DNA from 3 places in the Janthinobacterium sp. SUN100 genome. Region 1 is predicted to be linked to each of the others. Evidence: predicted binding sites of a transcription regulator. Region 1 holds the regulator's gene; each other region holds the start of a gene.
The links. Region 1 encodes HrcA, which represses chaperone genes, less so after heat shock. Its sites were predicted from a motif close to TTAGCACTCNNNNNNNNNGAGTGCTAA; they were not measured.
Positions count from the first base shown of each region.

Region 2: groES (co-chaperone GroES) is a predicted target of HrcA. The motif match lies at 3,102-3,128, and genes of this name have one in related genera.
Region 3: rpoH (RNA polymerase sigma factor RpoH) is a predicted target of HrcA. The motif match lies at 2,080-2,106, and genes of this name have one in related genera.

Region 1 covers NZ_JAPUBU010000004.1:127,260-134,785, forward strand. Annotated here, with positions in the region: gene mmsB (3-hydroxyisobutyrate dehydrogenase) at 1-142, shown strand, start outside; gene O0881_RS20635 (hypothetical protein) at 329-913, opposite strand; gene O0881_RS20640 (hypothetical protein) at 950-1,549, opposite strand; gene O0881_RS20645 (HAD family hydrolase) at 1,795-2,520, shown strand; gene hrcA (heat-inducible transcriptional repressor HrcA) at 2,623-3,639, shown strand; gene fur (ferric iron uptake transcriptional regulator) at 3,691-4,122, opposite strand; gene O0881_RS20660 (outer membrane protein assembly factor BamE) at 4,319-4,948, shown strand; gene dapB (4-hydroxy-tetrahydrodipicolinate reductase) at 4,968-5,777, shown strand; gene O0881_RS20670 (barstar family protein) at 5,786-6,112, shown strand; gene O0881_RS20675 (CaiB/BaiF CoA-transferase family protein) at 6,166-7,413, opposite strand; gene O0881_RS20680 (acyl-CoA dehydrogenase) at 7,413-7,526, opposite strand, start outside.
Region 2 covers NZ_JAPUBU010000001.1:2,516,251-2,523,776, reverse strand. Annotated here, with positions in the region: gene O0881_RS11175 (hypothetical protein) at 1-725, shown strand, start outside; gene groL (chaperonin GroEL) at 870-2,519, opposite strand; gene groES (co-chaperone GroES) at 2,570-2,860, opposite strand; gene O0881_RS11160 (hypothetical protein) at 3,384-4,130, shown strand; gene O0881_RS11155 (hypothetical protein) at 4,287-4,550, shown strand; gene O0881_RS11150 (cell division protein ZapA) at 4,550-4,861, shown strand; RNA gene ssrS (6S RNA) at 4,916-5,093, shown strand; gene O0881_RS11140 (EVE domain-containing protein) at 5,172-5,636, shown strand; gene O0881_RS11135 (diguanylate cyclase) at 5,644-7,161, opposite strand; gene lgt (prolipoprotein diacylglyceryl transferase) at 7,318-7,526, opposite strand, start outside.
Region 3 covers NZ_JAPUBU010000006.1:192,965-200,490, reverse strand. Annotated here, with positions in the region: gene ftsY (signal recognition particle-docking protein FtsY) at 1-190, shown strand, start outside; gene O0881_RS26570 (ATP-binding cassette domain-containing protein) at 199-936, shown strand; gene ftsX (permease-like cell division protein FtsX) at 933-1,853, shown strand; gene rpoH (RNA polymerase sigma factor RpoH) at 2,265-3,164, shown strand; gene O0881_RS26555 (hypothetical protein) at 3,255-3,521, opposite strand; gene O0881_RS26550 (hypothetical protein) at 3,700-4,152, shown strand; gene O0881_RS26545 (antibiotic biosynthesis monooxygenase) at 4,156-4,503, opposite strand; gene O0881_RS26540 (cytochrome P450) at 4,500-5,627, opposite strand; gene O0881_RS26535 (helix-turn-helix transcriptional regulator) at 5,704-6,402, shown strand; gene O0881_RS26530 (DUF3667 domain-containing protein) at 6,542-7,396, shown strand.

The DNA.
Region 1 (7,526 bases):
GGCCCTGTCGGCGAACGCGCCCACGCCCTTGGGCGGCCTGGTGCGTCAGATGTACCAGATGCATGCGCAAGCCGGTTATGCGCAGCAGGATTTCTCCAGCATCGTGCAGATGTTGCAGCCGGGCTTGAATAAACCCGCGTGAGAAATTCTGGGCAAAAAAAAGCCCGCTGGTGAAAGCGGGCTAAATCCAATTCTTGGAAGAGTTGGAGGAGACAGATGCATTATGCTGCATCGCCACATATAACTCCAATTTATCTTTGGAATATCAATTATAGATTTCCATGATATCTCTTCCCGGTAGCCGCCTGGCGGCTACCGTTGCCGCAACTCAGGCCGGATTGCAGACGATCTTCACCGTCGTCACATTCGCTTCACCCATGGTGCCGCCGCCCGTGCCTGGCTGTACCGAGCACAACAGGCCTTTAGGCTGGGTTTCGGAGACGCTGATGCCATACGTGTCGCCATAGGCGACAGTGTCGGTCATGGTAAAGGTCGTGGCATCCTTGGCCACCGTTGTTATTGTACTACCGTTAATCAGTACCAGGCCATCCACGGTCAGGCCGGAAATCGTGCCGCCCACGGTATATCTGTTTTGCAAGCAAGTAACAGCGGCGCTGATATTGATGTAATGACCAGCCGAGCCGGAACCGCCGCTGATGCCGCAAGTCATGTGGGCCGGTTGTTGCTTGAAGGTGATGTTGTACTCGGTGCCATAGTCGATGCGCTTTTTAAAGGTAAACGAGGTCTTGCCGGCTTCAACCGTGAGATCCTCGCCGCCATTGGCCAGGATCAGTCCTTCATTTCTCAAGCCTGAGATCGTACCGCTGACGTCGTACGAGGCCTTGCCGCCGCAAGCGGCCAGTCCCAGGGTCAGCAGCAGCGCGGCGAGTGGGCGCAAGCAGGATAACTTCATGTATTTCTCCAAAAAATAGGTGACGGATCGCAAGGATTACTGCGGCGTGCAGTCAATTGTGGCCGCGGTCGTGGCGGCAGAGCCCATCGTGCCGACCGTATCGCTGCCGTCGGCACTCTTTGAACCCTGGAAGCGGCACATCAGGCCCGTTGGCTGAGCCAGTATGGAAATACCGTACGGGGCGCCGTCAGCTACCGATTCGAATGTGTAGGCGGTGGCGCCAGCCGACAGGGTGGTGCCGGTGGAGCCCATTACCAAGCGCAAGTTACCGGCGGTCAGGCCCGTGATCGTGCCTTTCAGCGGGTAGGTGTTGGTTGTGCAGCTCACCGCGGCCGTGGTCACGGAGTAGCTCGATGCCTTGCCAACGCCATTGATGATGGTGCAAACGGCGCCCTTGGGCTGTTCCGCGATGGTGATATTGTAGCGATCATCGGTCTTCACCAGCTTGGTGAAGGCAACGATGTTCTGGCCCACGGTAACCGGCAAGCGTTCGCCGTCATTCTGGAGAATCAGGCCAGCCTTGGCCAGGCCGCTGACTGAGACTTGCAGATACAGGTTGCCGCCGCTGCCGCCACAGGCTGCCAGTGTGACGGCGCAAGCCGCCGCCAGCATCGAGCGCAGGTACAAATTTTTCATACATTCTCCAAAACGAATTAGGTTGGGTAGCGCAACGCGGACGCTGGCGCCGCATTGGAATGGCGCCTATTTTAGTCTATCTGGCAAGCTCGATGACCTTGCCTTGTATCACCCTGTAACAATTTTTCGCCGGGAAGCGCTGGCCCGGCCCCATTTCACGGGGGGCCAGCCATGCCGGCGGCGTCGATCGGTGCGACAATAGACGCATCCTGCGCACCGTGACGCAGCATCCCATTGTGAGTCCCATGTCCCTTGCCCCCGTAAAACCCGCCGTGCCGCCCAAGGCCATCCTGTTCGACCTCGACGATACCTTGTGGCCCATCGCGCCCGTGATTGCCGCCGCGGAAACCCTGCTGCACGACTGGCTGGCCACGCATGCGCCCAAGGTGGCGCAGCAGTTTTCCATCGAGGTGCTGCGCCAGCACCGCCTGGCCATGCTCAACGAACAACCGCATTTCCATGGCAACCTGATCGAATTGCGCCGCGCGGGCCTGCTGGCCGCCTTCGAGGCTGCCGGCGAGGATCCCGCCCTGGTCGACGGCGCCATCCTGCAATTCCTGGCCGCGCGCAACCGCGTCCAGCCCTATGACGACGTCTTGCCGGGCCTGGCCTGGATGCGCCAGCGCATGCTGGTCGGTTCGATCTCGAATGGCAATGCGGACCTTGACATTATCGGTCTGGCGCAGCATTTCAAGGTATCGATCGCCGCCAGCGATTTTGGCGTGGCCAAGCCCGACGCCAGCATCTTCCTGGCAGCTTGCGCCGCGCTGGACGTCGCGCCCCATGAAGCCGTGTATGTGGGCGACGACCTGTATTTCGACGTGACGGGAGCGCAGGGGGCGGGCATGCGCGCCGTCTGGATGAACCGCAAGGGCAGCGATGCGCACCTGGCCGCCGGCGTGCAGCCCGATGCCATCTGCGCCAACTTTGATGAATTGTTGCTGTGGCTGCAAGGGCAACTGGAAGATTGATCGCCGCCGGCCGGGCGAACGTGCATAATAGGCGCTGTTGTTGCACGTTCGGCCGCTTTCGTTGCCGCTTGCTTAACAAAATACTTGCCTAAATAAAACACCATGCAACTCGATACACGTGCCCAAACACTGCTGAAAGCCCTGGTCGAGCGATATATCGCCGACGGCCTGCCGGTCGGTTCGCGCGCCTTGTCGAAAATTTCCGGCCTGGACCTGTCGCCGGCCACGATCCGCAACATCATGGCCGACCTGGAAGAGCTCGGTTATGTGTCCAGTCCGCACACCTCGGCCGGACGCATCCCCACGCCGCGCGGCTACCGCATCTTTGTCGACACCTTGCTGACCGTGCGGCACCTGGACGAGCACCTGGTGGAATCGCGCATGCGCCTGCAGACGCCGCAACCGCAAAAAACCATCGCCAACGCGGCGCAGATGCTGTCGTCGCTGTCGCAGTTTGCCGGCGTCGTGCTCAGTCCGCGCCGCGAATCCGTGTTCCAGCAAATCGAATTCCTGCGCCTGTCGGAAAAACGCATCCTGCTCGTCATCGTCGCCCCCGGCGGCGACGTGCAGAACCGTTTATTGCTGACGGAGGCCGACTACACGCCGGCGCAACTGGTGCAATCGGCCAATTACATCAACCAGAATTATGGCGGCCTGTCCTTCGACGCCGTGCGCGTGCGCCTGCAGGGCGAATTGCGCCAGTTGCGCGACGATATGGGCAGTTTGATGCAGGCGGCCGTGGAAGCGGGCAGCGAAGCGATGGCCGACCATAGCGACGACATGGTGATTTCCGGCGAGCGCAACTTGCTCAGCGTGAGCGATCTGTCGTCGAACATGCATTCGCTGCGCCAGATGTTCGACATGTTCGAGCAAAAAACGGGCTTGATGCAGCTGCTCGACGTGTCGAGCAAGGCGACGGGCGTGCAGATCTTTATTGGCGGCGAATCGAACCTGGTGCCCATGGATGAGATGAGCGTGGTGACGGCGCCGTATGAAGTCAACGGCAAGATCGTGGGAACGTTGGGAGTGATCGGGCCGACGCGCATGGCTTACGAGCGCGTCATCCCGATCGTCGATATCACGGCCAAGCTGCTGTCAAGCGCACTGAGCCATCATTGATCGTACTGCCTGGCGCGCCGGCCGTTCCCTTGCGGAAACGGCCGGCTTGGGTCAGGCGGTTTTGTGCGGGCAAGCCGTCTTGATGCAGTTGCCGTAGATGGCCAAAGCGTGTTCGGCGATCTTGAAGCCGCGCTCTTCGGCCACTTTTTGCTGGCGCACTTCGATGTCTTCGTCGAAGAATTCTTCGACCCGGCCACAGTCGAGGCACACCAGGTGGTCGTGGTGGGAGCCTTCGTTGAGCTCGAAAATCGCCTTGCCGGTTTCAAAATGGTTGCGATTGAGCAAGCCGGCCTGTTCGAATTGCGTGAGGACGCGGTAGACAGTTGCCAAACCGACATCCATATTGTCGGCCAGCAGAATCTTGTAGACGTCTTCCGCGGTCAGGTGGCGTACCGGGCTACTCTGGAAGATATCGAGTATCTTCAGCCGTGGCAGGGTGGCTTTCAGGCCGCTTGCCTTGAGATCACTAGGATTGTTACTCATGTTTGTTGCTCGTATGTGGGTCAGGTGCTTTATCATATAGCGTTTTGTCGGGGAGTGCCAAAATATGCTTTTTTTTGGCGGGCCGGTCACTCCTGGCGTTTTGTTCATCCAATTGAGGTCATTTATGCGCGTAACACCGGCTGTATTGCCATCTCTCTGGCACCGTATTCCATTTCGAGCACCAGTCTTGGCAGGCATGGTCTGTGTCGCGCTGGCCATGTCCGGCTGCGCCAACCGTGGCATCCTGGGCGAAAAGCCGGCAGCTGCTCAAAAAGAAGGCAAGGAACTGGTTCCCGAACAGGGCGCACAAACGACCACCATTACGCCGCTGCAAAAATTCATGTGGTTTTTCTCGCCCTACCGTCCTGACATTCAACAAGGCAACTTTGTCTCTGAAGAGATGCTGGCCCAGTTGAAAGTGGGCATGACGCGCGACCAGGTGCGTTTCGTCCTCGGCACCTCGTTGCTGACCGATATCTTCCATGCCGACCGCTGGGATTATCCATTCCGCCTGGCACGGGGCAGTGGCGAAACCACCAGCAGCCGCGTGGTCGTGTACTTCGGCAAGGATGGCAAGGTTGAACGTTTCGAAGGCGGTAACTTGCCGACGGAGAAAGAATACATCGACCGCATCGCCGGTCCGTCGCCGTTCGTCAAGGTCGCCAAGGCCGATGCGCCAGCCGCCGCCGTGCCGTCGCCCGTGGCGCCGAGCGCCGTGCCCGTGCCGGCCGATGCCGCCCCTGCCATTCCTGTGAGCAAGCCGGAAGTGACGCCTGCACCTGCCGCCGAGCCTGCACCTGCCCCTGCTGCCGAACCCACCAAATAAGTTGCTGTAAGAGAATAAAATGACTGAACTGAAAATTGCCATCGCTGGCGCCAGCGGCCGCATGGGCCATATCCTGATCGAAGCGGTCAGCAATGCGCCCGACGCCGTGCTGGCCGGTGCGCTCGACCGTGCCGGTTCGCCGTCGATCGGCCAGGATGCGGCCGCCTTCCTCGGCAAGCCGGCCGGCGTGCTGACGGAGTCCGACCTGGCGAAGGGCCTGGCGAACGCCGACTTCCTGATCGATTTCACGCGCCCTGAAGGCACTTTGCAGCACCTGGCATATTGCGCCGAGCACGGCATCAAGATGATCATCGGCACCACCGGTTTCGATGACGCTGGCAAGGCTGCCATTGCCGCCGCCGCCGAAAAGACGGCCATCATGTTCGCGCCGAACATGAGCGTGGGCGTGAATGTCACCATGAAATTGCTGGAACTGGCCGCGAAAAGCCTGTCCGAAGGCTACGACATTGAAATTATCGAAGCCCATCACCGCTTCAAGGTCGATGCGCCGTCGGGGACGGCCCTGCAAATGGGTGAAGTGGTGGCTGGCGCCCTGGGACGCGACTTGAAGGAATGCGCCGTGTACGGCCGCGAAGGCGTGACGGGCGAACGCGACCCGTCGACCATCGGCTTTGCCACCATCCGAGGCGGCGATATCGTAGGCGACCATACGGTGTTGTTTGCCGGCATCGGCGAGCGCATCGAGATCAGCCACAAGTCGAGCAGCCGCGTCACCTACGCCCACGGCGCCCTGCGCGCCGCGCGTTTCCTGGCCGACAAGCCCACAGGCCTGTTCGACATGCAGGATGTGCTGTCGCTAAAGAACTGAGGAAGACCATGGCCACTGCCATCCTGAATGGAAAAGACATCACCGACGCAGCGAGCTTCCACGCGCAATGCGTGCAAGCCTTCGGTTTCCCCGAGTTTTACGGCAACAGCATGGATGCCTGGGTCGATTGCCTCAGCTACCTGCGCGACGACGAAAACATGACGCAGTTCCGTTTGAAACCGAACGAAGTGCTCGACATCGTGGTGCAGGACGCCGAAAGCATGAAGGCGCAAGTGCCTGATTTACTGGAAGAAATCACGTTCTGTATCGCCGGCATCAACGAGCGCTATGAAGATTACGGTGAAAAACCGGCGTTGAAATTGACGCTGAAGTAACGCTGAATCGATAAAAAACGCCGGACAGTGTTGCCACTGCCCGGCGTTTTTCTTTAGACGACCTTGCGTTCGCGCAAACCGTCGATCTGGCCGCCATCGAGGCCCAGCCATTGCTGCAGCACCTCCTGGGTATGCTGTCCCAGCAATGGCGGCGGCAAGCGGTACTGCACCGGCGAGCCCGACAGGCGCACGGGATTGGCCACCAGCGCCACCGTGCCCGCCGTCGGGTGCGGCATCTCCACTTTCAAGCCGCGCGCCACCACTTGCGGGTCGGCAAAGACCTGGTCGATGCGGTTGACGGGGCCGCACGGCACGGCTTGCGCCTCGAAGGCGTTGATCCACTCGGCCGTCGTGCGCATCACCGTGGCCTGGCGCATCAGCGGAATCAGGATTGCCCGGTGCGCCACGCGCTGCGGATTGGTGGCGAAACGTTCGTCCTGCGCCCATTCCGGATGGCCGGCGACGGCGCAAAAGCGCGAGAATTGCCCATCGTTGCCGATCGCCAGAATCATGTCGCCGTCGGCTGTGGGGAAGTCTTGATATGGAACAATGTTCGGATGCGCATTGCCCATGCGCTGGGGCACCTTGCCGCCGCACAGGTAATTGGCGGCCTGGTTGCCCAGCGCCGCCACTTGCACGTCGAGCAAGGCCAGGTCGATATGCTGGCCCAGGCCCGAGCGTTCCCGTTCGGCCAGCGCCGCCTGCACGGCGATGGTGGCGTACAGGCCCGTCAGGATGTCCGTCTGCGCCACACCCACTTTTTGCGGCCCGGCGCCCGGCTGGCCATCGGGCACGCCCGTGATGCTCATCAAGCCGCCCATGCCCTGGATCAAAAAGTCATAGCCGGCGCGCGCCGCGTACGGCCCATCCTGGCCGAAGCCCGTAATCGAGCAGTAGACGAGGCGCGGGTTGAGTGCCAGCAAGGTGGCCGCATCCAGACCGTATTGCTTCAAGCCACCCAGTTTGAAATTTTCCAGCAGCACGTCCGCCTCGGCGGCCAGCCGGCGCACCAGGGCTTGCCCTTCCGGGGCGGCCAGGTCGATGCACAGGGAGCGCTTGTTGCGGTTGGCGCACTGGAAGTAGGCGGCCTCGGCGGTGTCGCGGCCATCCTCGTCTTTCAGATACGGCGGCCCCCAGGAGCGCGTGTCGTCGCCGCGGCCCGGTTGTTCAACCTTGACCACGTCGGCGCCCAGGTCGGCCAGCATTTGTCCGGCCCACGGGCCGGCCAGCACGCGCGACAGGTCCAGCACGCGCAAGCCGGTCAGCGGTGCGGGCCGCAGGGTGGAAGCCAAGGCGTCCATTAGTTGAACGCGGCGATGCCGGTGATGGCGCGGCCGATGATCAGCGCGTGCACATCGTGCGTGCCTTCGTAGGTGTTGACCACTTCCAGGTTGACCAGGTGGCGGATGACGCC
Region 2 (7,526 bases), on a different contig from region 1:
AACCTTGCCGTGGCGCCAGGGGCTTGCAATATGAGACCTACATCAGGCTGGACGCGTCGGGCCGCCCGCTGGAGGCGGTGCTGGCCTTTCGCGGTACGGAAAATACCAAGTATGAGTGGCGCAGCGACTGGATCGCCAACTTCAGCAACGTCGATTTTGGAGTAGGCGCCAATCCCCAATTTAGCGAGGCCCGTATAGAAGGGGGGCGCCTGATCGAAGCGCTGGTGCGGGTGTTGCCGAAGACGACATCGTCGCCTGTCTGCAAGGCAGCCAAGAACAGGTCCGAGGGCGTGCAAGCGCCCATCGACCTGGTCGGCCACTCGCTGGGAGGGGGCTTGGCGCAACATCTGGCGTATAGCAGCAAGGCGTGCGATGTGCGCGCAACGATTGCCTTTGATCCCAGCCCGGCAACCGGCTGGTTCTTCTTGCATTGGCGCGGGTGCGTGGTGACGACGGATCCGAATATCTACCGTGTGTATCTTGATGGCGAGGCGCTGTCGTTTGTCCGCAAGGTATCGACCAAATTCAATCAAACGCGTGATCACCGGCGCGACATCCGCATGACTTTTCCCGACGTTGATGTCGGGGCATTCGGGCGGCATAGCATGACTTTACTGGCTGCCGGTATCAAATATGCCGCGAACAGTCTGCCGCCCGATGATACGGAGAATCGCATTGATTATGCATCGTCCATCGTGTATCCGGAGAGCCTCGGCCAGAACTGAGGGTGCGCGAGGCGAAAAAAAGCCACCTTCCGTAGAAGGTGGCTTTCGGGGCCGCCGGGAGGCGCTGGCAGCTTTTGGTCTGCCAGCCCTGTCCCTGCGTATGCGACCAGTCGCGCCGTCGCCTGCGCGACTGGCCGCCGGACATTACATCATGCCGTCCATGCCGCCCATGCCGCCCATACCACCCATGCCGCCGCCCATGCCGCCGCCTGCTTTGTCGTCAGCGATTTCGCAGACCATGCAGTCGGTCGTCAGCATCAGCGAAGCGATCGAAGCGGCGTTTTGCAGCGCCGAACGGGTCACTTTGGCTGGGTCCAGGACGCCCATTTCAACCATGTCGCCATACGTGCCATTGGCAGCGTTGTAGCCGTAGTTGCCCGAGCCAGCCAGTACGGCTGCCACGACGACCGAAGCTTCTTCGCCAGCGTTTTGCACGATCATGCGCAGTGGCTCTTCCATTGCGCGCAGGACGATCTTGATACCAGCGTCTTGATCAGGATTGTCGCCCTTGACCGTGATGTTGGCGCGTGCGCGCAGCAGGGCTACGCCGCCGCCTGGCACGATGCCTTCTTCCACGGCAGCGCGGGTTGCGTGCAGTGCATCTTCAACGCGGGCTTTTTTCTCTTTCATTTCGACTTCGGTGGCTGCGCCAACCTTGATCACGGCAACGCCGCCAGCCAGTTTGGCTACGCGCTCTTGCAGTTTTTCACGGTCGTAGTCCGAGGTCGCTTCTTCGATCTGTACGCGTACTTGTTTTACGCGTGCTTCGATCGAGGCAGCTTCGCCGGCGCCATCGATAACGATGGTGTTTTCCTTGCCCACTTCGATGCGTTTCGCTTGGCCCAGTTCGGCCAGGGTCACTTTTTCCAGGGTCAGGCCGACTTCTTCAGCGATCACTTGGCCGCCGGTCAGGACAGCGATGTCTTCCAGCATGGCTTTGCGGCGGTCGCCGAAGCCGGGGGCTTTCACTGCGCAAGTTTTCAGGATGCCGCGGATGTTGTTCACAACCAGGGTCGCCAGCGCTTCGCCTTCGATGTCTTCCGCGATGATCAGCAGTGGACGGCCAGCTTTTGCGACTTGTTCCAGTACCGGCAGCAGGTCACGGATGTTCGAGATTTTCTTGTCGCACAGCAGGACGAATGGGCTGTCCAGTACGGCAACTTGTTTCTCTGGGTTGTTGATGAAGTATGGCGACAGGTAGCCGCGGTCGAACTGCATGCCTTCAACGATGTCCAGCTCGTCGTTCAGCGACTTGCCGTCTTCTACGGTGATGACGCCTTCTTTGCCGACTTTTTCCATCGCTTCAGCGATACGCTCGCCGATCGAGTAGTCCGAGTTGGCCGAGATCGCGCCAACTTGGGCGATTTCCTTGGTCGTGGTGCAAGGACGGGCGATTTTCGCCAGTTCTTCGACGGTGGCTGCAACAGCTTTGTCGATACCGCGCTTCAGGTCCATCGGGTTCATGCCGGCGGCAACGAACTTCATGCCTTCGCGCACGATGGCTTGTGCCAGCACGGTCGCGGTGGTGGTGCCGTCGCCGGCGTTGTCGCTGGTGCGGGAAGCAACTTCCTTGACCATTTGCGCGCCCATGTTCATGAGCTTGTCTTTGAGTTCAACTTCTTTCGCTACCGACACACCATCCTTGGTGACGGTAGGGGCGCCGAACGAGCGCTCCAGGACCACGTTGCGGCCTTTCGGGCCCAGCGTTACTTTGACTGCGTTGGCGAGGATGTTGACGCCTTCGACCATCTTGGCGCGCGCTGCGTCGCCGAATACTACTTCTTTAGCTGCCATGTTCAATTCTCCTGAGTTTCGGGATGTATCTGTCTACAACGTGGAAACAATTACTTGACGACGATCGCCATGATGTCTTCTTCGCGCATGACCAGCAGCTCATCGCCGTCAACTTTGACGGTTTGGCCGGCGTACTTGCCGAACAGGACGCGGTCGCCCACTTTGACATCCAGAGGACGGACTTTGCCGTCGTCGAGAATCTTGCCATTGCCTACGGCAAGGACTTCGCCTTGATCCGGTTTTTCAGCAGCTGCATCAGGAATGATGAGGCCGGACGCAGTTTTGGTTTCCTGGTCGAGGCGTTTGACGATGACGCGATCGTTCAATGGGCGCAGATTCATACAAAACTCCTTAAAGTTCAATGGATAGGTGTTGCTAAATGACTACATGCCTGGCGCAGCGCCAGACGTGCTTTCAGTGACCGCCGTTGAAAGCAGCCCGCAACGGTCAAGCAAACCCCATGTCATCCTGTCCTTGCCTGTATCCGGCAGTGGTGCATCGCGGCGTCGCCCGCCGCGTAGCGTTCCCTGCTGTTGTCCGGCAAGCACCATCATGTCCTGAGGATTGCTACGAAAGAGTTTGTTAGCACTCTCTACTAACGAGTGCTAATTATAGGGACGGTAGGGGGCTTATTCAAGGGGAACATATAGATAGATGCTGAGCAGAGCCTGCATCTACACAGGGTTTGCGCCAGCACAAGCCTCGTTCCCGGGCGTCAGCAACAGGCGCGACTCTAGCATGTCGTTCGGAGAGGGGGTGTTCCTGTACGCACAGGAAACAGAGTTTGACTATGAAATTTGATAAGATGATTGCAATTGCATATCAATATCGCCATATATCACCGCTCGCGCCAGAAAGAACACCATGCCATTCCCGCTTTCTCGTCCCGCCCTGCGCCTGCTGGGCGTCACCGTCATCGGCCTCGCCTGCCTGGGCAATGCCGCCGCACAAACGCCCACCATCGTTGATGAAATCACCGTGGCGGCCCTGACCCCGCTGGAAAAGAACATGCTGCTCAATGACTTGTTCAACGACTTGAACAAGGATGACGACGACCAGGAAGCCCATGTGTGGGATAACGGCGGCGACCGCGGCGTGCTGGTGAAAGTCACGTATAACTTCAGCAACTCCGGCATGACGGAGCACAGCCTGAAGGCGCACGTCTGCCGCGACCTGAAATTCGTCGTCACGGCAGGCGGCAAGTCGCAGGACCTGAGCCGCCGCACCTGTTCGCAGAACAGCGGCAACTGGGATGTGCAGGGCAAGGATCGGGCGCCCGTCGTGTATCCGCCATTCCTGTCCGACGTGACCATCGCCAAGCTGAATGCGAAGGAACAGAAAGCCTTGCTGACGGCTGCCGTGCGCACCTTGAAGGATGAAGAGGATGGCAAGACGCGCCAGTGGAGCAACAAGGGCCTGGGCAATGCGGTGCCGCTGGCAGTGCGCCTGACGCCCTCGGGGACGGACGCCAAACCTGGCAGCTACCGCAGTACTTGCCGCGACTTGACGATGGTGCTTGACGGCAAGAGTGGACAACAGACGCTGACGCGCCGCTCGTGCGAAAACCGCTATGGCGGACTGGATATCGAACCCGATTACGTCGACGAGTAAAACGCTGCCATCGCGGCGTTGGCCAATGCGTGCAGATGGCGAAAAGCGCCGGAAAAAGCGTGTATTGTCCGCCAACTGCCCTGCATTGATGTAAATATGTGTGACAGCGGCGTGATTCGATTGACGCCCATGGAGCGTCCGCCCTATAGTGGCGGGATGATTTCCGAATTCAATGAATTATCCGACAAAATAGGCCTGCTGGCCGAAATGACCCATGCGCTGCGCCGTGAAAACGCGCAATTGCGCAAGGACAATGCCGCGCTGGCCGCCGACAACGCCCTGTACGTGCAACGCATGCGCGAGGCGCAGGAGCGGGTGGAAGCGTTGCTGGAAAAAATTCCCGAACTGGTGCAAGCTGGCCTGGAGCAAGCCGCTTCGGAAGCGGGCGCCTATATTGCCGAGAACGAGAAGGAAGCGTAATGCCGCGTGTCGATGTCAATATCATGGGCCAGTCCTACAGCATGGTGTGCCGCGACGGCGAAGAGCGCGCGCTGCGCGAAGCGGCGATCTATCTCGATAGCAAAATGAAAGCCATCCGCGACGCGGGCAAGGTCAAGGGCAACGACCGCATCGCCGTGCTGGCCGCCCTGGGCGTGGCTGCGGAATTCCTGTCCGTGAAGTCGCCGCAAGGTCCGCTGTCGGAATTGACGATACTGGAAGTGAAGCAGAAAATCTCGGCCATGCACACAGTATTGGATAGTGCTCTGACGCCCCAGGAAAACCTTTTTTAAGCGTGCACGCGACGATTTGTCTTTGCGATGCGCGATCAAAGGAGTAAACTTGGGTCTACCCTGCGGTGTTCGCGATTGCCATATATTCCTTGAACCATTTATGCGCATCGGTTGCGAATTTTGTTTGATGGGAGTGAGCGTCGCTCGTTCGACGAACCCGAAATTGAACTAACGTGACCACCTTGAACCGTTTGGTTCGGGATGCCGGCATAGCGGCACAGGCGGGGCCCAATTTGCAGTACCAAGAAAACGGTTGCAGCATCATGCTCAGCCGTTTTTTTACGCCTGTTGCTTTTGATAGGGAGTGAACATGAAACAATACTGGCTGATGAAATCCGAACCCGATGAAGTGAGCATCGACGACCTGATGGCCGCGCCGCAGCACACCATGCCGTGGTTTGGCGTGCGCAACTACCAGGCGCGCAACTTCATGCGCGATGGCATGCAGCCGGGCGATGGCGTGCTGTTCTACCATTCCAGCTGCCCGCAGCCGGGCGTGGCGGGCGTGGCCGAAGTGGCCAGCGGCGCGTATCCCGATCACAGCCAGTTTGAAGCGGGCGGCAAGTATTTCGATGCCAAGGCGACGCCTGAACAGCCGCGCTGGATCAGCGTCGACGTGCGCGGCCTGAAGAAGACGGCGCTGCTGCCCCTGTCCGAGATGCGCCAGATGCCGGAGCTGGAAGACATGCTGCTGCTGAAGAAGGGCAGCCGGCTGTCGATCACGCCCGTGACGCCGGCGCAATGGAAAGTCATTACCGGCAAGTTGAAGGCCTAGTTTAGGCCTAGACTTCGACCCGGTTGCGGCCATTCTGCTTGGCCCGGTACAGGGCCTGGTCGGCGGCGGCCAGCAATGCTTCCGGCGTTTGTCCTGCGTCACTCAAGGCCAGGCCGATGCTGGCCGTGACCAGGCCGCCGCGCGACGGCGCGTGGGCGATGGCGGCCGCGGCGATCGCTTCCTGCATCTTCTGCGCCACCGCCAGGGCGCCCGGGCCATCGGTGGCGGGCAGGATGGCGGCAAACTCCTCGCCGCCGAAGCGGGCCGCCAGGTCGCTGGCGCGCGGCAGCGCGGAATGCAGGGCCGCCGCGATTTGCACCAGGCAGGCGTCGCCATACGGGTGGCCGAAGGTATCGTTGAGGCTTTTGAAGAAATCGATATCGATGATCAGCAGCGCCAGCGCTTGCTGGTTGCGCGCGGCCCGCTGCCACTCCAGCTGCAAGGTCTGGTCGAAGCAGCGCCGGTTGGCGATGCCCGTCAAGCCATCCGTCAGCGACAGCTTTTCCAGCTTGTCATGCGCCGCGCGCAAGGCCAGTTCGCTTTGCATGTAGCGGCTTTGCAGGGTGGCCGAGCGCAGCGCGTGGACCGTCAGCGCGACAAACAGGGCGCTGGCCGCCAGGTAAAAATTCTCGCGCAGCACGACGAATCCCAATCCCAGCAGGGCTGCCGTGAAGAAGATGGGGCTGAAGTTGTCAATCAGCAAGGTCAATGGCCGCGGCGGCCGCGCCTCTTCCTCGCCCGGCTGCACGCGCATGGCCAGCACCGCCAGCAGCAGGAAAGGCATGCTGGGCAGTATCTCGCTGGGACCGGATTCGGCCAGCGCGTGCAGGGTCAGGTAATTATAGGCGCCCGCGCAGGCGGCGTAGCACCACAGGAACACACTGAGCAGAAGGTAGAAGCGCCCTTGTGCGCCATCGCGGCGGTGCGCCAGCAGGCGCAGCGAGGCGCAACAGGCCAGGACGAGGTTTTCCACGTTGTACGTCGTCACCAGCAGGCTGGCAGGTATCGGCGCGATCGAGCGCTGGTCGAAGGGCGAGACGGAAAAGATGGCCGTGTAGGTCAGGTAGGCCGCCAGCAGCACTTGCACGGCGTCCAGCCATTGCAGGGTGCGCGAAGGGTGCCGGTCGCTGACGGAGGAAATGGCCAGCAGCAAGGGCGCGCCATACATGAAATAGGCAAAATCGGAGAAATACGTCGTGTCGGACGCCACATGGCCGCTCAGGTCTTGCCAGGCAGAAAGGGCCATGCCCACGCTCCAGAACAGCATGGCGGCCGCAAACAGGCCCCAGCCCGTGCGCACGACGCCGGGTGCGCTCAGGCTGGCGTTGCGGCAGCAGGCGGCCAGCGCCAGCAGTGGCGCCGTCACGCCGAACAGGTAGCTCACGGCGGGACCGCGCGTCCCGGCCCAGGCCGTCAAGGCCAGCTGCGCCAGCACGTAGCCGCCCGCCAGCGCCAGCCAGAATGTCGTGGTCTTCCTCGCATACTGCATGGATGGGACTCCCCGCTCGAATTGCCAACACAGCATGATTGCATGCCCTGCTCTTGTTGCAGGGTAAAGCGATCATTGCGCTATCGCAAGCGAAGATTCATTCCGCAAGGAAATTGTGCTGCTTTGAGGGAAAGGTTGCCGGAGGAGGGGGATGGCGCGCCTGCCTGGCGCGCCATCGGGGGAACAGCGGTTTTACGTGTTGGCGGGGCGGGCCTTGGTGGGCGGCGTGCCCATCACCTGGCTTTTATACGCCCACACGAGCAGCGCGATGGCGCCGACGATCATCGGCAAGGACAGCATCTGGCCCGACGTGATCGGCACGCCCAGCCACACGACTTCCCAGTCCGGCGTGCGGAAGTATTCCGTGAAGAAGCGCGCGCAGCCGTACAGCAGGGTGAACA
Region 3 (7,526 bases), on a different contig from region 1:
GGCCTTCGACGATGCCCTGCAGCTGAGCGGCCTGGTGATCACCAAGCTGGACGGTACCGCCAAGGGCGGCGTGCTGGCGGCGATCGCCCGCGTGCGTCCCGTGCCCGTGTATTTCATCGGCATCGGTGAGAAAATTGAAGACTTGCAGCCTTTCGTGGCTGCCGAATTTGTCGAAGCGCTGCTAGGATAAGCCTATACATGATTGAATTTCAGCACGTCTCCAAGCAATACTCCGCCGACGCCGTGGCGCTCAGCGATATTTCCCTCAATATTGCCAAAGGCGAGCTGGTGTTTTTAGCGGGCCCGTCCGGCGCCGGCAAATCCACCTTGCTGAAAATGATCGCCGCCATGGAACGCCCCACGTCGGGCAAGCTGATCGTCAATGGCCAGGACATGGCGAAGATCAAGCCGGCCGGCGTGCCCTTCCTGCGCCGCAACATGGGCCTGATCTTCCAGCAACAAAAATTGCTCAACGACCGCTCCATCCTGGCCAACGTCATGCTGCCGCTGCTCGTCGTCGGCGCCCACAAGACGGCGGCCGAACAGCGCGCGCGCGCCGCGCTCGATAAAGTCGGCTTGCTCGACCGCGCCATGGCGCGTCCCCTGTCGCTGTCGGGCGGCGAGCAGCAGCGCGTATCGATCGCGCGCGCCATCGTCAACCGGCCGCAGATCATCCTGGCCGACGAACCGACGGCCAACCTGGACCGCGCCAGCGCCAACAAGGTGCTCGACGCCCTGAAAGCGTTTCACTCCGTGGGCGTGACTTGCCTCATTTCCAGCCATGACGAACAGATGCTCGACGCCGCCGCCCGCGTGATCCACCTGAAAAACGGCCAGCTGGTGGCCATCGACAAGGCCACGCAAGCGCCCGTGTTCGCGCCGCCCGACCCCGATTTCGCCCCCGGCGCCGGGGATGACGCGGGAGAACAGGCATGAGAGGCTGGTTCCGTCAACATCGCTTCGCCCTCGGTTCGGCGCTGATCCACTTGCGCAAGTCGCCGGGCGGCTTCCTATTGAACGTGCTCGTCGTCGCCATCGCCCTGTCGCTGCCGTTCGCCGGCTTGACCATGCTCGACAATGTCCGCCCCATGTCGGAACAGATGTCGGTCGACCCGGAAATCAGCGTCTTCCTGAAGATCGATACGCCGCGCGAGCAAGCCGTGGGCCTGGCGGGCGCCATGCGCAAGATTGTCGGCGAGCAAAAGGCGAAGATCGTCTTCATCCCGCGCGAACAGGCGCTGGACTCGCTGAAAAACAAAAACGGCCTGGCCGACGTGCTGAGCACCCTGGGCGACAATCCCTTGCCCGACAGCTATGTGCTGAAACTCGATGCCTTCAGCAGCGCCAGCGAAGCGCAGGATGTCGATGCCGTGGCGGAACAGCTGCGCCACTTGCCCGGCGTGGAATCGGCGCAAGTCGATTCGGCCTGGGTCAAGCGCCTGGCGGCCCTGCTGGGCGTGCTGCGCCTGGTGCTGCTGCTGCTGGCCATTACCCTGGGCGTGGCCGTGATCGCCGTCGTCTTCAACACCATCCGCCTGCAAGTGATGCAGCAGCGCGATGAAATCAGCATCTCGAAATTGATCGGCGCGACGGACACCTTCATCCACCGCCCCTTCTATTACACGGGCGCACTGCTGGGCTTGTGCGCCGGCGCGCTGGCGCTGGGCGCCGTGGCGCTGGCCTTGCAGCCGCTGAACACAGCGATTGCCGAGTTTGCCCGCCTGTATGCGTCCGAATTCCAGCTGGTGCCGCTGGCGCCGCTGCCGATGGCCGGCTTGCTGGCCGTCAGCGCCGGCCTGGGCCTGATCGGCGCCTTCCTGTGCGTGCAGCGCCATCTGGCGCGCCTGAACTGACCTTCTTTCCCATGGCGGCGCCTCCGGTGCCGCCATGCACCCTCCCCATACTGCTGTTATCTTGATATTAAGCAAGTATTCTTAAGGTTCGCTTCAGCCAGAGGCCGTAGACTGGCTACGTTGTCGTGAAGCGGCCTGCAGCAGTGTTCAGATCGCTATTCAGACATATTTATCAGGCATTCATTCGCCATAGCATTTAGGCTATCAGATCGATTAAATGTGCTGATTGGCACTCTCAAGCAGAGAGTGCTAATATAGGGACATACCAACAGCAGAACCGCCATGGACGCCAGATCAAGATGGTGCCGCGATCTGCAAAGTGCAAGACCGAATACGCAAAAACGACGATACAAGCTGCCACGTCGCGTGACGTGGCCAACTGGAACAAAGCAAGACTACGAGGGAGAAAACATGACTATGATGTCCGCAACGTCCGCATTGGTTCCGACCAAAAGTAATGCGCTGGGCCTCGGGTTCACTGGCAATCTGGGCAATATCGACGCCTATATTTCGGCCGTGAACCGCCTGCCCATGTTGACCCACGACGAAGAAATTTCGCTGGCGACACGCCTGCGCGAAAAAAATGACCTGGCCGCCGCGCAAGAACTGGTGCTGTCGCACCTGCGCCTGGTGGTCTCGATTGCCCGCGGCTACCTGGGCTATGGCTTGCCGCACGCCGACCTGATTCAGGAAGGCAATATCGGCTTGATGAAAGCCGTGAAACGTTTCGATCCGGACCAGGGCGTGCGTCTGGTGTCGTACGCCATGCACTGGGTGAAAGCCGAGATGCATGAGTACATCCTGAAAAACTGGCGCCTGGTCAAGGTCGCGACGACGAAGGCGCAGCGCAAGCTGTTCTTCAACCTGCGCAGCCACAAGACGGGCCTGGATGCGATGACGCCGAAGCAGATCGATGCGCTGGCCAAGCTGCTGGACGTGAAGCGCGAAGAAGTGATCGAGATGGAAACGCGCTTGAGCGGCCGCGACATCGCGCTGGAATCGCCGACCGACGATGAAGACGACAAGTTTTCACCGATCGCCTACCTGTCGTCTGAGCAAAGCGAGCCGACCAAGGTGCTGGAAGCGGAACAAGTGACGCGCCTGCAATCGGAAGGCCTGGAAACGGCCCTGGGCAAGCTTGACGCCCGTTCGCGCCGCATCATTGAAGCGCGCTGGCTGGCCAACGACGACGGTTCCGGCGCCACCCTGCACGCGCTGGCGGAAGAGTTCGGCGTATCGGCCGAGCGCATCCGCCAGATCGAAGTGGCGGCCCTGAAAAAAATGAAGGGCGCGCTGGCGGCCTACGTGTAATCGCAAGCAATGCCGCAATGTAAAAGGCGCCGCAAGGCGCCTTTTAGTTTTACTACTTGATGTTTATCAACAGATAAACATGGCAGCCAGTTAAGCTGCAGCCAGGCCCTTGCTGATCAATTCAGCAACGACTTCATTCAGATCCGCGCCGCGCTCCTTGGCCAGGGTCTGCAATTGCAAGACCAGATCGCTGTTCAGCTTGACGGCGAATGGCACCAGGCCCAGGGCCTGGTCGCGCTTGCGCTGTTCGCGGCGGTCGACGACCACCGCTTCCTTACCGAATGCACCGGCGCCGGGAACATTCATCTTTCCCATCAGTTTCTTGGCATCGCTTTTGGCCAGGTCGGTTTTTTTCATGGTTGTTTCCTGATTTTCAAAACAGCCATTCTACGCAGTAATCGGCGCGCCGCGTGGCTCGCGCCTCAATTCATCGGCAGCACGCCAATAGTGCGCCGGAAAAATATCATTTTGTTACTATCATTTTATCCCACGCGTGAACAAGCACGCCGGGGACGCACCACCTGAAAGGAAAAACATGTCTACTCTGAACCGCTCTTACCGCACCGTGCTGCTTCCCCTGTTCTTCGCCTGCCTGGCCATGCTGGCCGGCTGCGGCGCGGCCGGCAGCGCCGGCGACGCGGAAAACACGCCGCGCAGCGTCACCCATGTACTTTCGCCGGGCGAACAAGTGGCCATCACGGCCACCGATACCCTGAAACTCGAACGCGTCAACGACAGCCGCTGCCGCAAGGGCGCCGTGTGCGTGTGGAAAGGCTACGTCAGCTACAGTTTCAGTTTGCTCAACAGCGCGGGCACGACCGACATCGTCCTGTCCGATTCCATGCCCGGCGCCGCCAGTTCCGTCACCGTCAACCACCTGACGTTCACCTTGCTCGACGTCGACCCGGCCACGCCGCCGGCCCTGAATGCGGCCGAACCCACCTACCGGGTCAAGGTGAAAATCACCCAGGGCGCGCTGCCCCGCTGATGGCTAGGCATCGTGGCGCCGCTGGCTGTCTTCGGGCGCCTGCTGCCGCTCCAGCATGCCGTAATCGCGCACGACGGCGGCGATGCGCAGCCGGTAATCGTCGAACACGCCGTGCCGGCCGGCCGATTGCGCCGCGCGGTGCGCTTCCAGCTGCCGCCACTGCGCCAGCGCCGCCTCGTCGCGAAAGAACGACAGCGACAGCAGTTTGCCTGGCTCGCTCAGGCTGCTGAAGCGCTCGATGGAAATGAAACCGTCCACCTCATCGAGCAGGGGCCGCAGGGACGCCGCCAGGTCCAGGTACTGCTGGCGTCCTGCGGCACTGGGCCAGACCTCGAAAATCACGGCGATCATGCTGTTTCTCCGGCGCTAAAGACAGGGATGCGGGCGTTCAGCGACGGCAGATAACGCCACGCCAGCGGCAAGCTGTCCAATGCCCCGGCCCACGCCTGCAGGCAGGCCGTGGCGATGGCGAGCGCGATGGCCTGGCCCGGGCAGGCGTGGCGGCCATGGCCGAAGCCCGACTCCGCCTGGCCGGCGCTGGCCAGCACGACGAGGATCATCTGCCCGGCCGGCACGCGCACGCCATTGCACTCCGCGTCTTCCGCCGTGTAGCGGCGCGTGTTGTGGATGGCGGGATCGCGCAGGCTGACTTCGCGCAGCATGGCCGGCCACAGCTCGGGCGCGGCACTCAATTGCGTGGGCAACTCCGGCTGCGCGCGCAAGGCCACGATGGCATTGCCCAGCAAACCGGCCGTGGCGTCGCACGTCTGCGACAGCAAGCCCACGAGGTTGGCCAGCACGCCGCCCGACGCTTGCCAACCCAAGGCATCCGCCTCGGCCACGATGGCGGCCAGCATGCTGCCGGGCCTCACGTCGCCCGCGCGCAGCAGACGGCCAAAACTTTGCAGCAAGGCCTCGGCCGCCACTTGCGCGCCGGCCAGTTGCTCGGCATTGCTCAGCGGCGACAGGCAGGCGACAAACGAACGCGTCCAGGCGGCCAGCGCCGGCCATTGCGCTGGCGCAAAGCCCAGCAAGTCCGCCATGGCGAACAGGGGCAGCTCAAAAATCGCATCGTTCAGCTGGTCCGCACTGCCGGGCACCCGGTCACCGGCAAGATGCAGCGCCCGCCGCTGCAGGCTCTCCATATCCACCTGGCCCAGCGCGCGCGCCAGCACCTGTTTTGGCAAGGCATGCCGTTCGCCATCGTTCATACGCACCAGTTCGGCAAAGATCGCGCCGCACGGCGTGCCCGCCAGAGTATCCGGCACCGGCTGGCCGGTCGGGCGCACGCGGCAAGCGGGATGTTCCAGCACGGCCCGCACGCCGGCCGCGCCCGTCGCCAGCCAGCAGTCGAGCTGCGCATCGAATCGCAGCGGCGGGCCGTCCGCCAGGCGGCGATAGTAATCGTACGGCGCCGCGTGGGTGACGGCAGATAAAGGGTCGGCGGGGTCGGTAACAGAATCGGTGAGCGGCATGCGGCTTCCATTGCAGTGAGGTAGGGAGCAGAGTATGCTGGCCCTTCCACCACAACACTTCGCTAACGGACGAATCATGGATGACAAGCATCAAGCCCGCACGGCCGACATGGGACTGGCGCAACTGGCCGGCGCCATCGCCGAACCGGCCCGCGCGCGCATGCTGTGCAGCCTGCTCGACGGCCATGCGCGCACGGCCACGGAATTGGCGGCGCTGGCCGAGGTGGGCGCTTCGACAGCCAGCGCGCATCTGAGCCGGCTGCGCGACGATGGCTTGCTGTCGATGCTGGCGCAGGGCAAGCACCGCTACTACCGCCTGGCCAGCATGGAGGTGGGCCAGGCCCTCGAAGCGCTGCTGGTGGTGGCCGGCGTGGCGGCGACGCCGTTTACGCCCACCACGCCGGACCGCCTGCGCCATGCACGCACCTGCTACGACCACATGGCCGGTACGGTGGCCGTCGCCCTGCATGACCAGTTGCACACGCAAGGCTGGCTGCTGGACGATGGCGGAGAATATCGTTTGTCGGAAGCGGGCGCGGCTGGCATGGCGGCCCTGGGCATCGACGTGCCGCAATTGCAGCGCCAGCGCCGCCGCTTCGCCTGTGCCTGCCTGGACTGGAGCGAACGGCGCGCCCACCTGGGCGGCGCGCTGGGGGCGGCCCTGCTGCAGCTGGCCCTGCGCCAGCGCTGGGCCGAGCGCGAACTCGACAGCCGCGCCCTGCGCCTCACGCCGGCCGGTGAACAACGCCTGCTGGCTGCCTTCCGTGGCGCCTGACCGGCGCAGGATTTTGTATCTCGGAAGCAACTAGAACGCGAAAAAATGCGCTTTTATCATTGTTTTCATTCATCATATGCTGCGCCCTTGAGCGATCATCTTTACCTTTCGGCCATGGAAAGAGTCCATCTTGAAAACAGTGTCATCCAGCACGCATCCCGCCAGCACCTGCCATAACTGCCATACCGATGCGCCAGGCAACTTCTGCAGCGCCTGTGGCCAGACAACGGCCGTGCACATGCCCAGCGCGCGCGAATTCCTGCATGAATTTGTCGCCCATTATGTGGCGCTCGAAGGCAAGCTCTGGCGTACCTTGGCCCTGCTGCTGTTCCGCCCTGGCGCACTCAGCAATGAATACCTCGCGGGACGCCGCGTGCGCTACGTCGAACCGCTGCGCGTCTACCTGACCTTCAGCATCCTGTTCTTTGCCATCCTCAAGTTCAGCAGTCCCGACGTGTTCCTCACCGTCCACGACCAGCAAGCCCAGGTAGGCGCCCATGGCCCCCGCCAAACTCCGGAAAACCAGACGTCGACCATGCAGGTCAGCATTTTGGGCCAGACGCCCACCCTGCCGCGCCAATGGCAAGACTTTGAGCAACTGCCCACGGCCGAGAAACAAAAACTCGTGGTGGAAAGCTTTTTCCATTACGCGCCGTACGCCATGTTTTGCCTGATGCCGCTGTTCGCCCTGTTCCTGAAAATCCTCTACCTGGGCAGCGGACGGCGCTATGGCGAGCATTTCCTGTTCGCCCTGCATACGAATGCCTTCGCCTTCATCACGATGGCGCTGATGCTCCTCATCCCCGTCGACTTGGTCCGCCTCGTGCTCGGCGCCTGGCTGCTGGCCTACCTGCCCTGGGCCATGTGGCGCGTGTATCCAAGCGGCAAACTCGCCACCGTCTGCCGCTGGCTGCTGCTGATGGTCGCCTACAGCCTCGCCATGAGCCTGGCGATCGTGGCCTGCATCGCCATCGGCGTGATGCTGCGGCATTAAGTTACGCCACCAAGAGGCGCTCTGGCGATCCTGCTGCCAGCGGACGCTCCACCATTGATGCAGATCAATGACGATGGCTTGTGGCCGCTGGCACTGGGCGTGCTGGCGCACGGGCCATGCCTGCGCGCGC